One region of the Kosakonia sp. YIM B13571 genome, then DNA from elsewhere that is predicted to be linked to it. Evidence: predicted binding sites of a transcription regulator. Region 1 holds the regulator's gene; the other holds the start of a gene.

Region 1 (7,972 bases):
CGTGGCACTGGAAATCGAGGTGTGACAAATCCGTGCAGGTTTTCGCTGCCCACTGCTCGCAAATTTTACGGTAGTGGTGCGCAATGGTGGCGTTGGTGGAGGCTTTCCACAGCTCGGCGGAGAGTACGGTTTCCAGGTAGTTCACCAACCAGAAAAACTCCTCGCGGGTGTTGGTAATGGTCAGAACTGGCACTTTCATCGGCACTTTACTGCCTTCATCCAGCGACTTAATGTGCAGCGGCAGATAGCCCAAACGGTGCAGCGCGCGAATGTGATCGACTGCGACGGCGTCCCTGCCGAGATAGTTATCCATCACCTGCTTGTATTCGTTAACGACTTCCTCTTCCGGGCGGGCAAAAAAGCCGTCGTTGAACAGATCGACCATAAACCACTTCAGGAACCCCTGCAGACCGAAGAACACCAGCTTGCCGTCGGCCACCGGCGACTGAAAAAAGCGGTCGCTGCGCGGCGTGAAATTGGAGTAAACCTGCGTTGTCCCCTGTGGGTACTGCACACGGTGCGAAACTTTGTAACCGTCGATAGCCAGAATCGGATTGATATTCATGATGTTGTCTCCCTTAAGCGCGGAAAATAGCGTCAATGTCGATCAGTTCAACTCGCGGATCCGTCAGTGCAGGCGAGGTGAAGGATGTGGTGGTGTAAATCGCGTCGATACCGTTATTGAGCAGGTTCTCAACCCCTTTGGAAAAGACACCGTGCGTGACATACAGGCTAACGCTGCGGGCGCCGGCATCGCGCAACACCTGGGCTGAACCAATAAAGGTGCCACCTGCATCGCAAAGATCATCGACGATCAGCAGATCTTTGCCCGCGACGTCTCCGGCCACCAGCGCGAAACCTGTCAGGTTTCCGGTTGCGACATCACGCTCTTTTGTGAGGATGGCGTACTCTTGCGCGCCACTGGCTTTCGCCACGTTATGGATTTTCTTCAGCGCACCGGCATCCGGCGCGACCAGCATCAGCTCGCGATTGCCAATGGCGCGACGCAGAGTTTCGCTCTGCATTAAGCAGCTTTCCTGCGCGATGACTACGCAGTTATTGATGGCTGCTGCGGCGGCGTCACTGTGTGGGTCGAGCACAAAAACTTTGTTGAAATTGAGTGTGTTGAGTAAGTTTGCGAAAACTTTCAGCGCGAAGCTGTCGCCGGAAACCATATGCCTGTCCTGACGCGCCCACGGCAACCATGCCAGCTCCAGATGGCTCACCGCGATATCGGTGGCGTGACGAACGGCGTCCACCAGTTGTGCCAGCAACATGAAGTCGTTCATATCGCGCATCGCGGCAACACGCACCCGCATCTGCTGGGCGAATGACGGAAGTTTGCCGGTGACTTTGAGCCAGACAGCTCCGTCTGGAAAGACGCCATGGCTCAGTGCAACCTGCGCGTTATCTATGAATAATTCGATTCTGCTCGCCATCTTTCACCTCGACTCAATAATTAATGTCCCTTGGACACAATTAATATTGTCTATAAGACACTTATTAGGCAAGCATTTTTTTAATCATTGAGGAACTAAATACTTAACCACCTGAAAATTAACAAGATAAAAGTTAGCTTGCTGCCCCAGGGCAGGCTGATAAACTTGTGGCGTGTAAAAAGGAGCGAATGAGCGATGATCAGTGAAGCAGAGTACCTGAAATCTTATGATGCCAGCCGTTTCCCCTCACCGCTGGTGACGGTGGATAGCGTGCTGTTTACGGTGCATCAGCAGGTGCTTTGTGTGTTATTGGTTCAGCGAGCCAGCCAGCCGCAGCAAGGGCGCTGGGGATTACCCGGCGGATTTATCGATATGGTGCAGGATGATTCCACGCGTGCCACGGCGCTGCGCAAACTGACGGAAAAAACCGGTGTTTCCCCATCGTGGCTGGAACAGTTGGATACCTTTTCCGGCCCGCAGCGCGATCCGCGCGGCTGGAGCCTGACTATCGCCTGGTTTGCGCTGATTTCGTGGATGTCCTGCGCGCCGCATATTGCAAGCGTAAGCGACGCAAAATGGGTGCCGGTGAGTGAGCTGGATACCATGGAGCTGGCTTTTGATCACCGGACAATAATCCATGCGGCGCTGCACCGGTTGCGGCAGAAAACCATGTACTCGCTCCTGCCGGTTTATTGCTTGCCCGATACGTTTACCCAGGCGCAATTGCAGGAAGCAACCGAGATAATCCTTGGCCAGCCTATTCAGCGTAAAAGTTTGATTCGCCGCTTTGAAGCCTCCGGCATGTTTGAAGAGACCGGCGAAAGCGTGGCGACCGGCGCGCGTAAAGCGCGTTTATGGCGGCGTAAACCAGGCGTCGACATACATCTGTTTTCGCGGAATTTGCTAACAGATTAATACGCGATCGTGCTAAGTCCCGTAAAATGAACAAACGGAATGCTCTTGCGCGGTTATAGTTGTCCCAATACCTACTCTATTTTTTCTGTGTTATGGCTGAAATTACACCTTCACAACTTTCGGAAATTGCAGATGATACGCATGACTTTCGCCCGATGCGCGGCGTGCGTAACCCGCATTTCCAAACCATGCTGCCACGCATTTTACGTCGACGCTTACAGTTTGAACCCTGGTGGCAGCGCCTTGAGCTGCCGGATGGCGACTTTGTTGATTTGGCCTGGAGCGAAGAACCGAATCAGGCGAAACATAAACCGCGGCTGGTGGTTTTTCATGGTCTGGAGGGCAGCCTTCACAGCCCTTACGCGCACGGTCTGGTGCATGCGGCGAAGCAGCGCGGCTGGCTTGGCGTGGTGATGCATTTTCGCGGCTGTAGCGGCATCCCGAATCGCCTGAACCGCATTTATCACTCGGGCGAAACCGAAGATGGCACCTGGTTCTTGCACTGGTTACATCAGGAATTCGGACCCGCGCCAACCGCAGCGGTGGGTTATTCGCTCGGCGGGAACATGCTCGGCTGTTTACTGGCAAAAGCCGATGATAACTTGCCTGTCGATGCAGCGGTGATTGTCTCTGCTCCGTTGGTGCTGGAAGCCTGCAGTTATCATATGGATAAGGGATTTTCCCGCGTTTATCAGCGCTACTTGTTGAATTTGCTGAAAGCGAACGCCGCGCGCAAGTTACGCGCCTATCCCGGCTCGCTGCCAACCACCTTGCCTGCGCTGCGTAAGTTGCGCCGTATTCGCGAGTTCGACGATCTGATCACCGCAAAAATCCACGGCTTTGCCGACGCACTGGATTACTATCGCCGCTGTAGCGCGATGCCGGTTTTGCCGGATATTCGTAAACCGACGCTGATTATCCACGCGAAAGATGACCCGTTTATGGATCACAACGTGATCCCGGATGCCGGGCATTTGCCGGCAAATATTGAGTACCAACTGACGGAACATGGCGGCCATGTCGGGTTTGTTGGTGGAACCTTGCGCCACCCGGAAATGTGGCTGGAAAAACGCATTCCGGATTGGTTATCCGCTTACCTGGAAAGACGATGATTATTCCCTGGCAAGAAATTGATGCGCAGACGCTGGACAATCTGATTGAGAGCTTTGTCTTGCGCGAAGGCACTGATTATGGTGAACATGAGCGTTCACTTGAGCAAAAGGTCGCCGACGTTAAACGGCAGCTGCAACGCGGCGAAGCCGTACTGGTGTGGTCGGAACTGCACGAGACGGCCAATATAATGCCGCGCGGACAGTTCCACGACTGAACAAATACATGGCGGCTGGCTATACTGAAATAATCGTTAATTCAGGGAGTTGCTATGTCCGCCAAACATCCGGTTATCGCCGTTACAGGCTCCAGCGGCGCGGGAACCACCACCACCAGCCTCGCCTTTCGTAAAATCTTCGCTCAGCTCAATATGCACGCGGCAGAAGTGGAAGGTGACAGTTTCCATCGCTATACCCGCCCGGAAATGGATATGGCTATCCGCAAGGCCCGCGATCTTGGGCGGCATATCAGCTATTTTGGCCCGGAAGCCAATGACTTTGGCCTGCTGGAACAGACGTTTAGCGAATATGGTCAAACTGGCAAAGGCCAGGCGCGCAAATACCTGCACACCTACGATGAAGCCGTTCCCTGGAACCAGGTACCGGGCACGTTTACACCCTGGCAACCGCTGCCTGAGCCGACCGATGTGCTGTTTTATGAAGGTCTGCACGGCGGTGTAGTGACCCCGCAAAACGATGTCGCAAAGCATGTGGATTTGCTGGTGGGCGTAGTGCCGATCGTCAATCTGGAATGGATTCAAAAGCTTGTCCGCGATACCAGCGAGCGCGGGCATTCGCGTGAAGCGGTGATGGATTCTGTCGTGCGCTCGATGGAGGATTACATCAATTTTATTACGCCGCAGTTTTCCCGTACGCACATCAACTTCCAGCGCGTGCCAACGGTGGATACCTCCAATCCCTTTGCGGCGAAAGGCATTCCCTCGCTTGACGAGAGTTTTGTGGTGATCCACTTCCGTAATCTGGAAGGGATTGATTACCCGTGGTTACTGGCGATGCTGCAAGGCTCGTTTATCTCGCATATGGATACGCTGGTGGTGCCTGGCGGGAAAATGGGGCTGGCGATGGAGTTGATTATGACGCCGCTGGTGCAACGGCTGATGGAAGGCAAAAAGATCAAATAATGTAGAAAGCCCGGTAAGCAACGCGCCGCCGGGCTTTTCGCATCAGGCTTCGATAACTTCGTAAGAGTGGGTGATGTTCACCGCTTTTTCGAGCATCAAGGCCACGGAGCAATACTTCTCCGCGGATAAATCCACCGCGCGGGAAACCGCCGCATCCTTCAGATCTTTTCCGGTGACGATAAAGTGCAAATTGATGTGGGTAAACAGGCGCGGCGCTTCTTCGCGACGCTCTGAGGTCAGCTTCACTTCGCAGTCGGTCACGTCATGACGCCCTTTTTGCAAAATAGAAACCACATCGATGGCACTGCATCCGCCCGCCGCCATCAGCACCATTTCCATCGGGCTTGGCGCTTTGTCGCCGGAGTTGCCGTCCATCAGGATTTGGTGACCCGATGCGGACTCACCAAGGAACGTTAACCCTTCAACCCATTTCACACGTGCCTGCATTTTCTTCACTCCGGAGTGGCAATTTTCTTTACAGATTACGCGTACATAACAAAACTCGCAACGGAAGGCGACCTGCGTCATGCTGAAGCGAGACACCAGGAGACAGGCGGTAAAAGCTATGCTAAAACACTCTGGATGCTACAGAGATAAATGGATGTTACGCATGTATGCATGACATCATACTTTAGAGACCGCAGATGACGCTGACGGTCCGCTTCCCAGGATGCGGGAAGCTTAGATTGCAACCCCAGACGTAGGGGCTCATCCTGTGTCTGAGACAGCTTATAACAGAGGATAATCGCGCATGGTGCTTGGCAAACCACAAACAGACCCGACGCTTGAATGGTTCTTGTCTCATTGCCACATTCATAAGTACCCGTCGAAGAGCACGCTGATTCACCAGGGTGAAAAAGCGGAAACGCTGTATTACATCGTTAAAGGCTCAGTGGCAGTGCTGATCAAGGATGAAGAAGGTAAAGAGATGATCCTCTCTTACCTGAACCAGGGAGATTTTATCGGTGAACTGGGCCTGTTCGAAGAGGGTCAGGAGCGCAGTGCATGGGTACGCGCTAAAACTGCTTGTGAAGTGGCTGAAATCTCCTACAAAAAATTCCGTCAGTTAATCCAGGTTAACCCGGATATCCTGATGCGTCTTTCCTCACAAATGGCGCGTCGCCTGCAGGTCACTTCAGAAAAAGTGGGCAACCTTGCCTTCCTTGACGTAACCGGCCGTATCGCGCAAACGCTATTAAATCTGGCGAAACAGCCAGACGCAATGACCCACCCGGACGGCATGCAAATTAAAATTACTCGCCAGGAAATTGGTCAGATCGTCGGTTGTTCCCGTGAAACAGTGGGCCGCATTCTCAAAATGCTCGAAGATCAGAATCTGATCTCCGCCCACGGTAAAACCATCGTCGTATACGGAACGCGTTAATCTGTAAAACGGCGCAGCTTACGCGCTGCGTCGTTTTTCTTCCCTCATGTGGCGCAGGCTGATTTATCATCCCGAAATCAACTACGCACTGCGACAGACGCTGGTGTTATGTTTGCCTGTGGCCATTGGTCTGGTTACCGGCCATCTGCAACAAGGTCTGCTGTTTTCCCTCGTTCCCGCCTGCTGCAACATCGCCGGGCTTGATACGCCACATAAACGTTTTTTCAAGCGCCTGATCATTGGCGGAAGCTTGTTTGCTGGCAGCAGCCTGGCGGTTCAATTATTGCTGGCGAAAGATCTTCCATTGCCGTTGATCCTCACTGGGCTGACGCTGGTTTTAGGCGTGACCGCCGAAATTAGCGCGCTGCACGGTCGCCTGCTCCCGGCTTCGCTCATTGCCGCCATCTTTACGCTCAGCCTTGCCGGTAATATGCCGGTATGGGAGCCGCTGCTTATCTATGCGCTGGGCACGCTGTGGTACGGGCTGTTCAACTGGTTCTGGTTCTGGATGTGGCGAGAGCAACCACTGCGCGAATCTCTCAGCCTGCTCTACCGGCAACTGGCGGATTACTGCGAGGCGAAATACAGCCTGCTGACGCAGCACGCCGACCCGGAAAAAGCGCTGCCGCCGTTGCTCGCCCGCCAGCAAAAGGCGGTGGATATGATAAGCCAGAGCTATCAACAGCTGCATATGCTGGCCGCCAATAAGCACAACGATTACAAACGGCTACTGCGGGTTTTCCAGGTAGCGCTGGATCTACAAGAGCACATTTCGGTGAGTTTGCACCAGCCGGAAGAAGTGCAAAAACTGGTGGAACAAACCCACGCCGAGCAGGTGATCCGCTGGAATGCGCAGACGGTCGCCGCTCGCTTGCGCATCCTGGCTGATGACATTCTCTACCATCGCTACCCTACTCGCTTCAACATGGATAAGCAGATCGGCGCGCTGGAAAAAATCGCCCGCCAGCACCCGGATAACCCGGTCGGGCAATTCTGCGCCTGGCATTTTAGCCGTATCGCTCGCGTCTTGCGCACTCAGCGCCCGCTCTATGCCCGCGATCTGATGGCGGAAAAGCAGCGGCGCTTACCCCTTTTGCCAGCCCTGAAAAGTTATTTATCACTGAAATCCGCAGCGCTGCGTAATGCCGCGCGGATAAGCGTAATGCTCAGCATCGCCAGCCTGATGGGCAGCGCCCTGCATTTACCGAAACCCTACTGGATCATGATGACGGTGATGTTTGTCACGCAAAACGGTTATGGCGCAACGCGCGTTCGCATTGTCCACCGGGCGGCGGGAACCCTTGCGGGGCTGGTAATTGCGGGGGCAACGCTGCACTTTCATGTTCCGCTCGGTTTTACGCTGGCCGCGATGCTGATGATTACGCTGGTCAGTTATCTCATTATTCGGAAAAACTACGGCTGGGCGATGGTGGGTTTTACCATTACCGCCGTCTACACCTTGCAGTTGCTGACGCTAAATGGTGAGGAGTTTATCGTCGCCCGGCTTATTGATACGTTGATTGGTTGCCTGATTGCCTTCGGCGGCATGGTCTGGCTGTGGCCGCAGTGGCAAAGTGGCTTGCTGCGTCAGAATGCGCATGATGCGCTGGAAACGGATCAGGAAGCGATTCGCCTGATCCTAAGCGATAACCCAGAGCCAACACCGCTTGCCTGGCAACGTATGCGCGTAAACCAGGCGCATAACGCCCTGTTTAACTCGCTAAACCAGGCCATGCAGGAACCGGGATTTAATACGCGTTATCTGGAAGATATGAAACTGTGGGTAACGCACAGCCAATTTATCGTTGAGCATATCAATGCGATGACGACACTGGCGCGCGAACATACGATGTTGACGCCGGAACTGGCGCAACGTTATTTGCAATCCTGCGAAATTGCCCTGCAGCGCTGCCAACAGCGGCTGGAGTATGACGGGCCGGGAGAATCCGGCGATGTGAATATCCTCGAAGCCCCGGAAACGTT
Region 2 (7,972 bases), 250 kb from region 1:
CCGGGGCGATGCGTTCCAGCACCACCGGGCCGACCGCCGTGGTCACCAGATCAACGTGTGCAATCAGGTCGACAACTTCATCACCAATGCTGCTCACGGCGTTAACGCCGGAGACGGTATCGACCTGCGCTTTTTCACCAACCACATGCACCTGATAGCTATGACGGGCATTAAGGGCGTCGAGCACCACCTGATTCACATCGGCGAACGTCAGTTCAATCCCCGCGTCGGCGAGCAATTTGCCGATAAAGCCACGTCCGATATTACCTGCGCCAAAATGTAATGCTTTCATAGTCTTAACCTTCATCAATGTTTTTACCCGAGAGGGCTGGGGTGAGGAACCGCAAATATTTCCCCTCACCCTAGCCCTCTCCCCGTGGGGAGAGGGAGGAAAACCGATTACTTGCCGAGCAGTGCCAGCACTTCTTCAACGCTGGTCGTATGCGCCAGACGCTGAATCACCGTCTCATCGTCCAATGCATTGGTGAGGCTGGTGATCACCTGAATGTGCTCGTTGTTACGCGCCGCGATGCCGATCACCAGGCGGGCGATGTCGTCTTCTTCTTCACCGAAGCGAACACCGTTCGGATACTGACAGAACACCACGCCGGTTTTCAACACGCGATCTTTCGCTTCCACCGTGCCGTGCGGTACTGCGATGGACTCACCCAGATAGGTCGGGGTCAGTTTTTCGCGTTCCAGCATGGCCTCCACATATTCCGGCTGAACGTAGCCGCCTTTGACCAGTTGCTCACCGGCAAAACGGATGGCTTCTTCTTTGTTGCTCGCTGTGCGACCCAGGAAGATATTCTCCGCACCCAACTTGAACAGGTTGGTGTTCGGGGCATCAAAGCTGTCCTGCAAGCTGCTGGTGACTTTGGCTTCGTTGTCAGTGTGGCGCTGTGCGGCAACCAGACGTTCGGTCAGATTGGTGTACAGGCCGCTGTCCAGGAAGTTGGTCAGCGAAATATGCTGCGCCTGCGGTGCCTGGCGCATAGCGCGCTCGGTCAGATCGCGGTGCGTAATCACCAGGTCAACGTCAGACGGCAGGCTGTTGATCGCGCTGTTGGTCACAGAGATGTTGCTCAGACCTGCATCCTGCACTTTCTTACGCAGCACGCCTGCGCCCATGGCGCTGGAACCCATACCGGCGTCACATGCGACGATGATTTTACGCACATGGCTCAGGTCGTTGGTCACGTCGCCCGCCGCCAGCGGGGTTGCGCCTTTAGACTCGGCTTTCATTTCGTGAATGCGACGGGTCGCTTCTTGCAGGTCTTCGTCGTCTTTCACTTTGCTGGTTTTCAGCAGGATGGAAGAGATCACGAAAGAAACCACCAGCGCAGCGAAAATAGCCGCCAGGTTGGCGAAGTACGCGCCTTTTGGCGTCATTGCCAGCACCGCCAGGATGGAACCTGGAGAAGCCGGAGAGACCAGGCCGCCGTTCAGCACGCTCAGGGTGAACACGCCAGTCATACCGCCGAGGATAACGGCAAGCAGCAGACGCGGGTTCATCAGCACATACGGGAAGTAAATTTCGTGGATACCACCCAGGAAGTGGATGATAGCCGCGCCGCCAGCAGATTGTTTAGCGCTGCCGCGACCAAAGAACATATACGCCAGCAGAACGCCCATACCCGGGCCCGGGTTCGCTTCAATCAGGAAAAAGATGGACTTGCCGAGGTCATGCGATTGCTGGATACCCAGCGGTGAGAAGATACCGTGGTTGATCGCGTTATTGAGGAACAGGATTTTCGCCGGTTCAACAAAAATAGACGCCAGCGGCAGCATTTCGTGCGCAACCATGAAGTTAACGCCCGCTGCCAGAACTTTGGACAGCACTTCAACCGCAGGACCAATGCCAAGGAACGCCAGGATGGCGAGGATCATACCGATGATGCCAGCGGAGAAGTTGTTCACCAGCATTTCGAAACCGGATTTGATCTTACCGTCGACCCAGTTATCAAAGTGTTTAATCGCCCAGCCGCCAAGCGGACCCGCGATCATTGCACCGAGGAACATCGGCATATCCGCACCGACGATAACCCCCATTGTGGTGATCGCGCCGACTACGCCGCCACGATCGCCGCCTACCAGACGACCACCGGTGTAACCGATGAGCAGAGGCAGCAGATAAGTAATCATTGGGCCAACGAGTTTCGCCAGCGTCTCGTTAGGCAACCACCCTGTAGGAATAAACAATGCGGTGATGATCCCCCACGCGATGAACGCGCCGATATTCGGCATCACCATATTGCTGAGAAAACGACCAAAGCTTTGCACTTTGATCTTGATATCGGATGACATAAAACACCCCTTCTTATGTTTGCTATCGCACAGGCCGGAAGCCCGAGGTTTGTTGTTAACGTGGCGGCAGAGGTAGCCGGACCTGGGTTATCTGTGAGGCGAAATCTCGCACCGAATCGCGTAGCTGTCCAGATGACGCACATTAGTGTGATTTAGATCACACTAATGTAGGGGGTATGCCACCTATTAGTGTGATATTTATCACAAAAAATCAGTGTAAAAAAAGAACAAAGCGCAAAAACCACACGTTATGAGCCTGTAAGTGTGATGTTATTCACATTTTTAACTCGATGATTTGTTATGTATTTGTGATATGGATCACAAGATATTTTCGTCAGGACTTTTCCGAGTGTGATCGCCAGCAACCTGTGTTTTTGGCGAGCCGCATAACCTGTAACTTCCTTTCACTGCCGAAAGTGATACTCACTGTAGCGGCAGAAGTTTTCATCTTGATGAAACAATCTGCGCCCGCTCGTTCATACTTAGGTTTTTGTTGGCGAAAACGGAGAAGGCAATGAAACTGATCGGCAGCTATACCAGCCCTTTTGTACGCAAAATTTCGGTGATCCTGCTGGAAAAGGGCATTACCTTTGAGTTTATCAATGAACAGCCCTATAACGCTGTTAATAGCGTGGCGCAGTACAACCCGCTTGGCAAAGTTCCGGCGCTGATAACCGATGACGGTGAAGTGTGGTACGACTCGCCGATCATTGCGGAATACATTGATTTGCTGAATATCGCCCCGGCTATGTTACCTACTGATCCCAAAGCGGCGTTAAAAGTTCGCCAACTGGAAGCGCTGGCCGACGGCATTATGGATGCCGCACTGGTCTCGGTTCGCGAGCTGGCGCGCCCGGTCGAACAACAATCGGAAACGGAGCTGTTACGCCAGCGGGAAAAAGTCTCGCGCGGGCTGGACGCGCTGGAAAGCTATCTTAAAGATGGCACGCTGAGTGTGGATACCTTGAACCTGGCGACGGTGGCAATCGCCTGCGCCATTGGTTACCTCAACTTCCGCCATGTTTCGCCCGGCTGGTGTGTTGATCGCCCCTTATTGGTAAAGCTGGTGGAAAACCTGTTTCAGCGCGAGAGTTTCGCCCGTACCGAACCACCGAAGGCTTGATAAGCATGATGTCCGCCTGAGCAAGTCACTGTACAATCCCCTCACGTCAAACCCCCTGACGGGAGGGGGCAACTCATAGCCAGGCCTTTTCATGACAACTCTTTACAGCCAGATCCCTTCGACCGATCGCCTGTTACGTGACGAGGCGTTCGCCACTTTATTAACCACTTTCGGCCACAGTCGCGTGGCGCAAACGCTGCGCCAGCTTCAGGACGAGGCGCGCGCGCAGATCCGTGAAGCACAAACGTTACCCGACTGGTGCCTCGACTGGGCAGCGGCGGCGCAACAGCGGCTGGAACAGTGCGACAGCAGCGCGCTGCGCCCGGTGTTTAACCTGAGCGGCACGGTGCTGCACACAAACTTAGGCCGCGCGGTACAGCCGCAGGCCGCCATCGACGCCGTCGCGCAGGTGATGGGCTCGCCGGTGACGCTGGAGTATGACCTCGATGGCGCGGGGCGCGGTCATCGCGATCGCGCCCTGGCCGATCTTCTCTGTCAGCTTACCGGCGCGGAAGATGCCTGCATCGTTAATAACAATGCCGCAGCGGTGTTGCTGATGCTGGCGGCCACGGCGGCTGGTCGCGAAGTGGTGGTGTCACGCGGTGAGCTGGTGGAAATTGGCGGTGCGTTTCGCATTCCGGATGTGATGCGCCAGGCGGGTTGTGTGCTGCACGAAGTGGGCACCACTAACCGCACGCATGCGAAGGATTACCGCCAGGCGATTAACGATAACACCGCGCTGCTGATGAAAGTCCACACCAGTAATTACCATATCGAAGGTTTTACCAAAGCGGTGGATGAAGCCGAGCTGGTCGCGCTAGGCGAAGAGCATGCGCTACCGGTGATTGTCGATCTGGGTAGCGGTTCACTGGTCGATTTAAGCCGCTACGGTTTGCCGCAGGAACCGATGCCGCAAGCGCTGATTGCTGCCGGTGTGAGCCTGGTGAGTTTCTCCGGTGATAAGCTGCTCGGCGGCCCGCAGGCGGGCATTATCGTGGGTAAAAAACCGCTGATTGAACAGTTGCAGCAGCACCCGCTGAAACGCGCATTGCGGGCGGATAAAATGACGCTTGCGGCGCTGGAGGCGACGTTACGCCTCTATCTGCACCCGGAAAAACTCACTGAGAACCTGCCGACGCTGCGTTACTTAATCCGCCCGGAGGCGGAAATTCGTGAGCAAGCGCAGCGCTTGTGCGTGGCGCTGACGGCGCGTTATCACGCGTTTGAGCTGCGTGTGGAAGCCTGCCTGTCACAAATTGGTAGTGGTTCGCTGCCGGTCGACAGGCTGCCGGGCGCGGCGCTGACGTTTACTCCGCGCGATGGCAGTGGCCGAGGTCTGGAGGCGCTGGCCGCGCAGTGGCGGGCGCTGCCACAGCCGGTGATTGGTCGTATTTACGATGGTCGCCTGTGGCTGGATTGCCGCTGTATTGATGATGAATCCCGCTTGCTGGAGATGTTGCTGAAATGATTATTGCTACTGCCGGGCACGTCGACCACGGCAAAACCACCTTGATTGAAGCGATTACCGGCGTGAATGCGGATCGTCTGCCGGAAGAGAAAAAACGCGGCATGACCATCGATCTCGGTTACGCCTACTGGCCACAGCCGGATGGCCGTGTGCCGGGTTTTATTGATGTGCCTGGGCATGAAAAATTCCTCTCTAATATGCTCGCGGGTGTTGGCGGCATCGACCATGCGCTGCTGGTGGTGGCATGTGATGATGGCGTAATGGCGCAGACGCGCGAGCATCTGGCGATTTTACAATTGACCGGCAACCCGGCGCTGACGGTGGCACTGACCAAGGCAGACCGTGTGGATGAGGCACGCATTGCCGAGGTGCGCGCGGAAGTACAAAACACGCTCCTGGCCTTTGGTTACCCGCAGGCGACGCTGTTTGTCACTGCCGCCACGGAACAGCGCGGTATTGCTGAGTTACGTGAACACCTGTTGCAATTGCCAGAACGCGCGCATCCGGAGCATCAACGTTTCCGCCTGGCGCTGGATCGCGCTTTCACGGTAAAAGGCGCGGGGCTGGTGGTGACGGGAACGGCGCTGTCCGGCGATGTCCGCGTAGGCGATACGCTGTGGCTGACCGGGGCGAATAAACTGATGCGTGTGCGCGGGTTGCATGCGCAGAACCAACCTGTCGATCACGCCCATGCCGGGCAGCGTATCGCACTGAATATTGCCGGTGATGCAGAAAAAGAAGCGCTTAGCCGCGGTGACTGGCTGTTGTCGCAGCAGCCCGACGAACCCACCGAGCGGCTGATTGTCTCCCTGCAAACTCACGTTCCGCTGACGCAATGGCAGCCATTGCATATTCATCATGCCGCCAGCCACGTTACCGGGCGCGTGTCGCTGCTGGAAAATGGCCTTGCCGAATTGGTGCTTGATACGCCGCTGTGGCTGGCGGACAACGACTTACTGGTGCTGCGTGATATCTCCGCGCGCAGCACGCTGGCGGGTGCGCGCGTGGTGACGCTGAACTCACCACGTCGCGGCAAGCGCAAGGTGGATTACCTGGCGTGGATTGGCGAACTGGCGCAAGCCAAAGATGATGCCCAGGCGTTGGCCGTGCATTTATCGCGCGGGGCGGTGGATCTGCGCGCGTTTGGCTGGGCTCGCCAGTTAAGCAGCAACGGTCTGGCGGCGCTACTCGATAACCCCGGTTTTATCCGCGCGGGTGATAACCTGCTCAATGCGCCCGTAGCCGCGCGCTGGCAGCGCAAGTTGCTGGACACGCTGGCGACTTACCATGAACAGCATCGCGAAGAGCCGGGTCCTGGGCGCGAACGCCTGCGACGCATGGCGCTGCCCATGGAAGATGAAGCGCTGGTATTAACGCTGATTGAACGTATGCGTGAGAGCGGCGATATCCACAGCCACCACGGCTGGCTGCACTTGCCGGAGCATAAAGCCGGTTTCAGCGACGAGCAGGCGCAGTTGTGGCAAAAAACCGCGCCGCTGTTTGGTGACGAACCCTGGTGGGTGCGGGATTTAGCCCGGGAAATCGGTGTTGATGAACAGGCAATGCGCGGCGTACTGCGCCAGGCGGCGCAGCAGGGATTGATTACGGCGATCGTCAAAGATCGTTATTACCGCAACGATCGCATTGTGACCTTTGCCAGCATGATCCGCGATCTTGATCAGGCGCGCGGTTCGACCAGCGCAGCGGACTTTCGCGATACGCTGAATGTGGGGCGCAAACTGGCGATTCAGATCCTCGAGTATTTCGACCGCATTGGTTTTACCCGTCGCCGTGGCAATGACCACATCCTGCGCGACAAGGCGTTATTCCTCAAAGAGTGATCAACTCTCGGGCTGGCGATTTTTCGCCAGCCGCATCAACCCTCGCAAAGCAATTTACCGCAAGGAAACGCCGGTCATAACCTTCAATGTCTCCCCGAACCCAGCGGAAGATTTGACGTTAAGCGCAAGCAGCCCGGCAGCGGATGCGAAACCTGTGGAATCAAACTGGAACGTGATAGCAGATTCAATGCTCATTGGCGAGCGGCTCCTGCACGCCTGATGCAGGTTGCCAGAAATGTTCAGGCAAATGACAAAACTGGCGGCTTTCCCGCTTGCGATCAAAGCATTGCGGCGGTTTTTTCTGGCACCCTTGTCGTTTTCGTGCCCAGGTGGAGTGGGGAATGAACCGTTTTATTATCGCTGATCCGGCCAAATGCATTGGCTGTCGCACCTGCGAAGTGGCGTGTGTGGTGTCGCATGAAGATAATCAGGACTGCTCGGGTGTGAAACCCGCGACCTTTTCCGCGCGCATCCGCGTGGTGAAAACAGGCGATTTCTCTACTGCCGTCACCTGCCATCATTGCGAAGACGCTCCCTGCGCTAATGTCTGTCCGGTCGGCGCGATTGGTCGGGCCAACGGCGCGGTGCTGGTTGAGCAAGCGCGCTGTATCGGTTGTAAAAGTTGCATGATTGCCTGCCCGTTTGGCGCCATGCAGGTGATGCGTGTTGATGACCGGGCGCAGGCGCTGAAGTGCGATCTGTGCCAGCATCGTGAAAACGGTCCGGCTTGTGTCGAGGCTTGCCCGACCAACGCGCTGAGTTGCCTAAACCCGGTGCAGCTTCGCGAGAATCGGCTGCAAAGCCAGCGGCTCTAGCCAGCAAATCGGCGTGCATTGCACTAAAAATCAACCCTCAAAGCAGTGATTCGCAAATCATAAAGAAAAGCCGCTGCCAGTTCTGCAAGCGTTAAGCCCAAAGGCATCAGGTCGAGGTAACGCGCCCTTGTTCGTTGGCGATAAAAAAGCCCTCGACAGAGGGCTTAATTCAGCGTGTTCGCTTTAGTTTTCTTGCCAGGCTTTTTCAATCTCTTCGGCGAGGATTTTCACGCCTGCTTCGATAAGCTCCGGCTCCGGCACATAGTTCATGCGCATACACTGATGGGTGTGCGGCCAGGGTTTATCCAGCCCCGGGAAGAAGTAGTCGCCTGGCACCATCAGCACACCGCGTTTTTTCAGCCGTTGATACAGCAGCTCGGTGCTGATCGGCAGGTCTTTAAACCACAGCCAGAGGAAA

What was found. The regulator CRP, encoded in region 1, controls carbon source genes, mostly activating them, when cyclic AMP is high. The targets are predictions, from matches to a motif close to ATGTGANNNNNNTCACAT.
Region 2: ACFX4O_RS12795 (PTS mannitol transporter subunit IICBA) is a predicted target of CRP. The motif match lies at 2,453-2,470, and genes of this name have one in related genera.

The regions. Positions count from the first base shown of each region.
Region 1 is NZ_JBHZPL010000004.1:21,605-29,576, forward strand. It holds gene ACFX4O_RS11685 (nicotinate phosphoribosyltransferase) at 1-565, opposite strand, end outside; gene prs (ribose-phosphate diphosphokinase) at 579-1,439, opposite strand; gene ACFX4O_RS11695 (NUDIX domain-containing protein) at 1,635-2,354, shown strand; gene ACFX4O_RS11700 (hydrolase) at 2,447-3,466, shown strand; gene ACFX4O_RS11705 (YheU family protein) at 3,463-3,681, shown strand; gene ACFX4O_RS11710 (phosphoribulokinase) at 3,736-4,605, shown strand; gene ACFX4O_RS11715 (OsmC family protein) at 4,648-5,052, opposite strand; gene crp (cAMP-activated global transcriptional regulator CRP) at 5,357-5,989, shown strand; gene ACFX4O_RS11725 (YccS/YhfK family putative transporter) at 6,036-7,972, shown strand, end outside.
Region 2 is NZ_JBHZPL010000004.1:273,912-281,883, reverse strand. It holds gene mtlD (mannitol-1-phosphate 5-dehydrogenase) at 1-307, opposite strand, end outside; gene ACFX4O_RS12795 (PTS mannitol transporter subunit IICBA) at 400-2,307, opposite strand; gene ACFX4O_RS12790 (glutathione S-transferase) at 2,822-3,430, shown strand; gene selA (L-seryl-tRNA(Sec) selenium transferase) at 3,522-4,898, shown strand; gene selB (selenocysteine-specific translation elongation factor) at 4,895-6,739, shown strand; gene ACFX4O_RS12775 (hypothetical protein) at 6,794-6,934, opposite strand; gene ACFX4O_RS12770 (4Fe-4S dicluster domain-containing protein) at 7,081-7,554, shown strand; gene avtA (valine--pyruvate transaminase) at 7,738-7,972, opposite strand, start outside.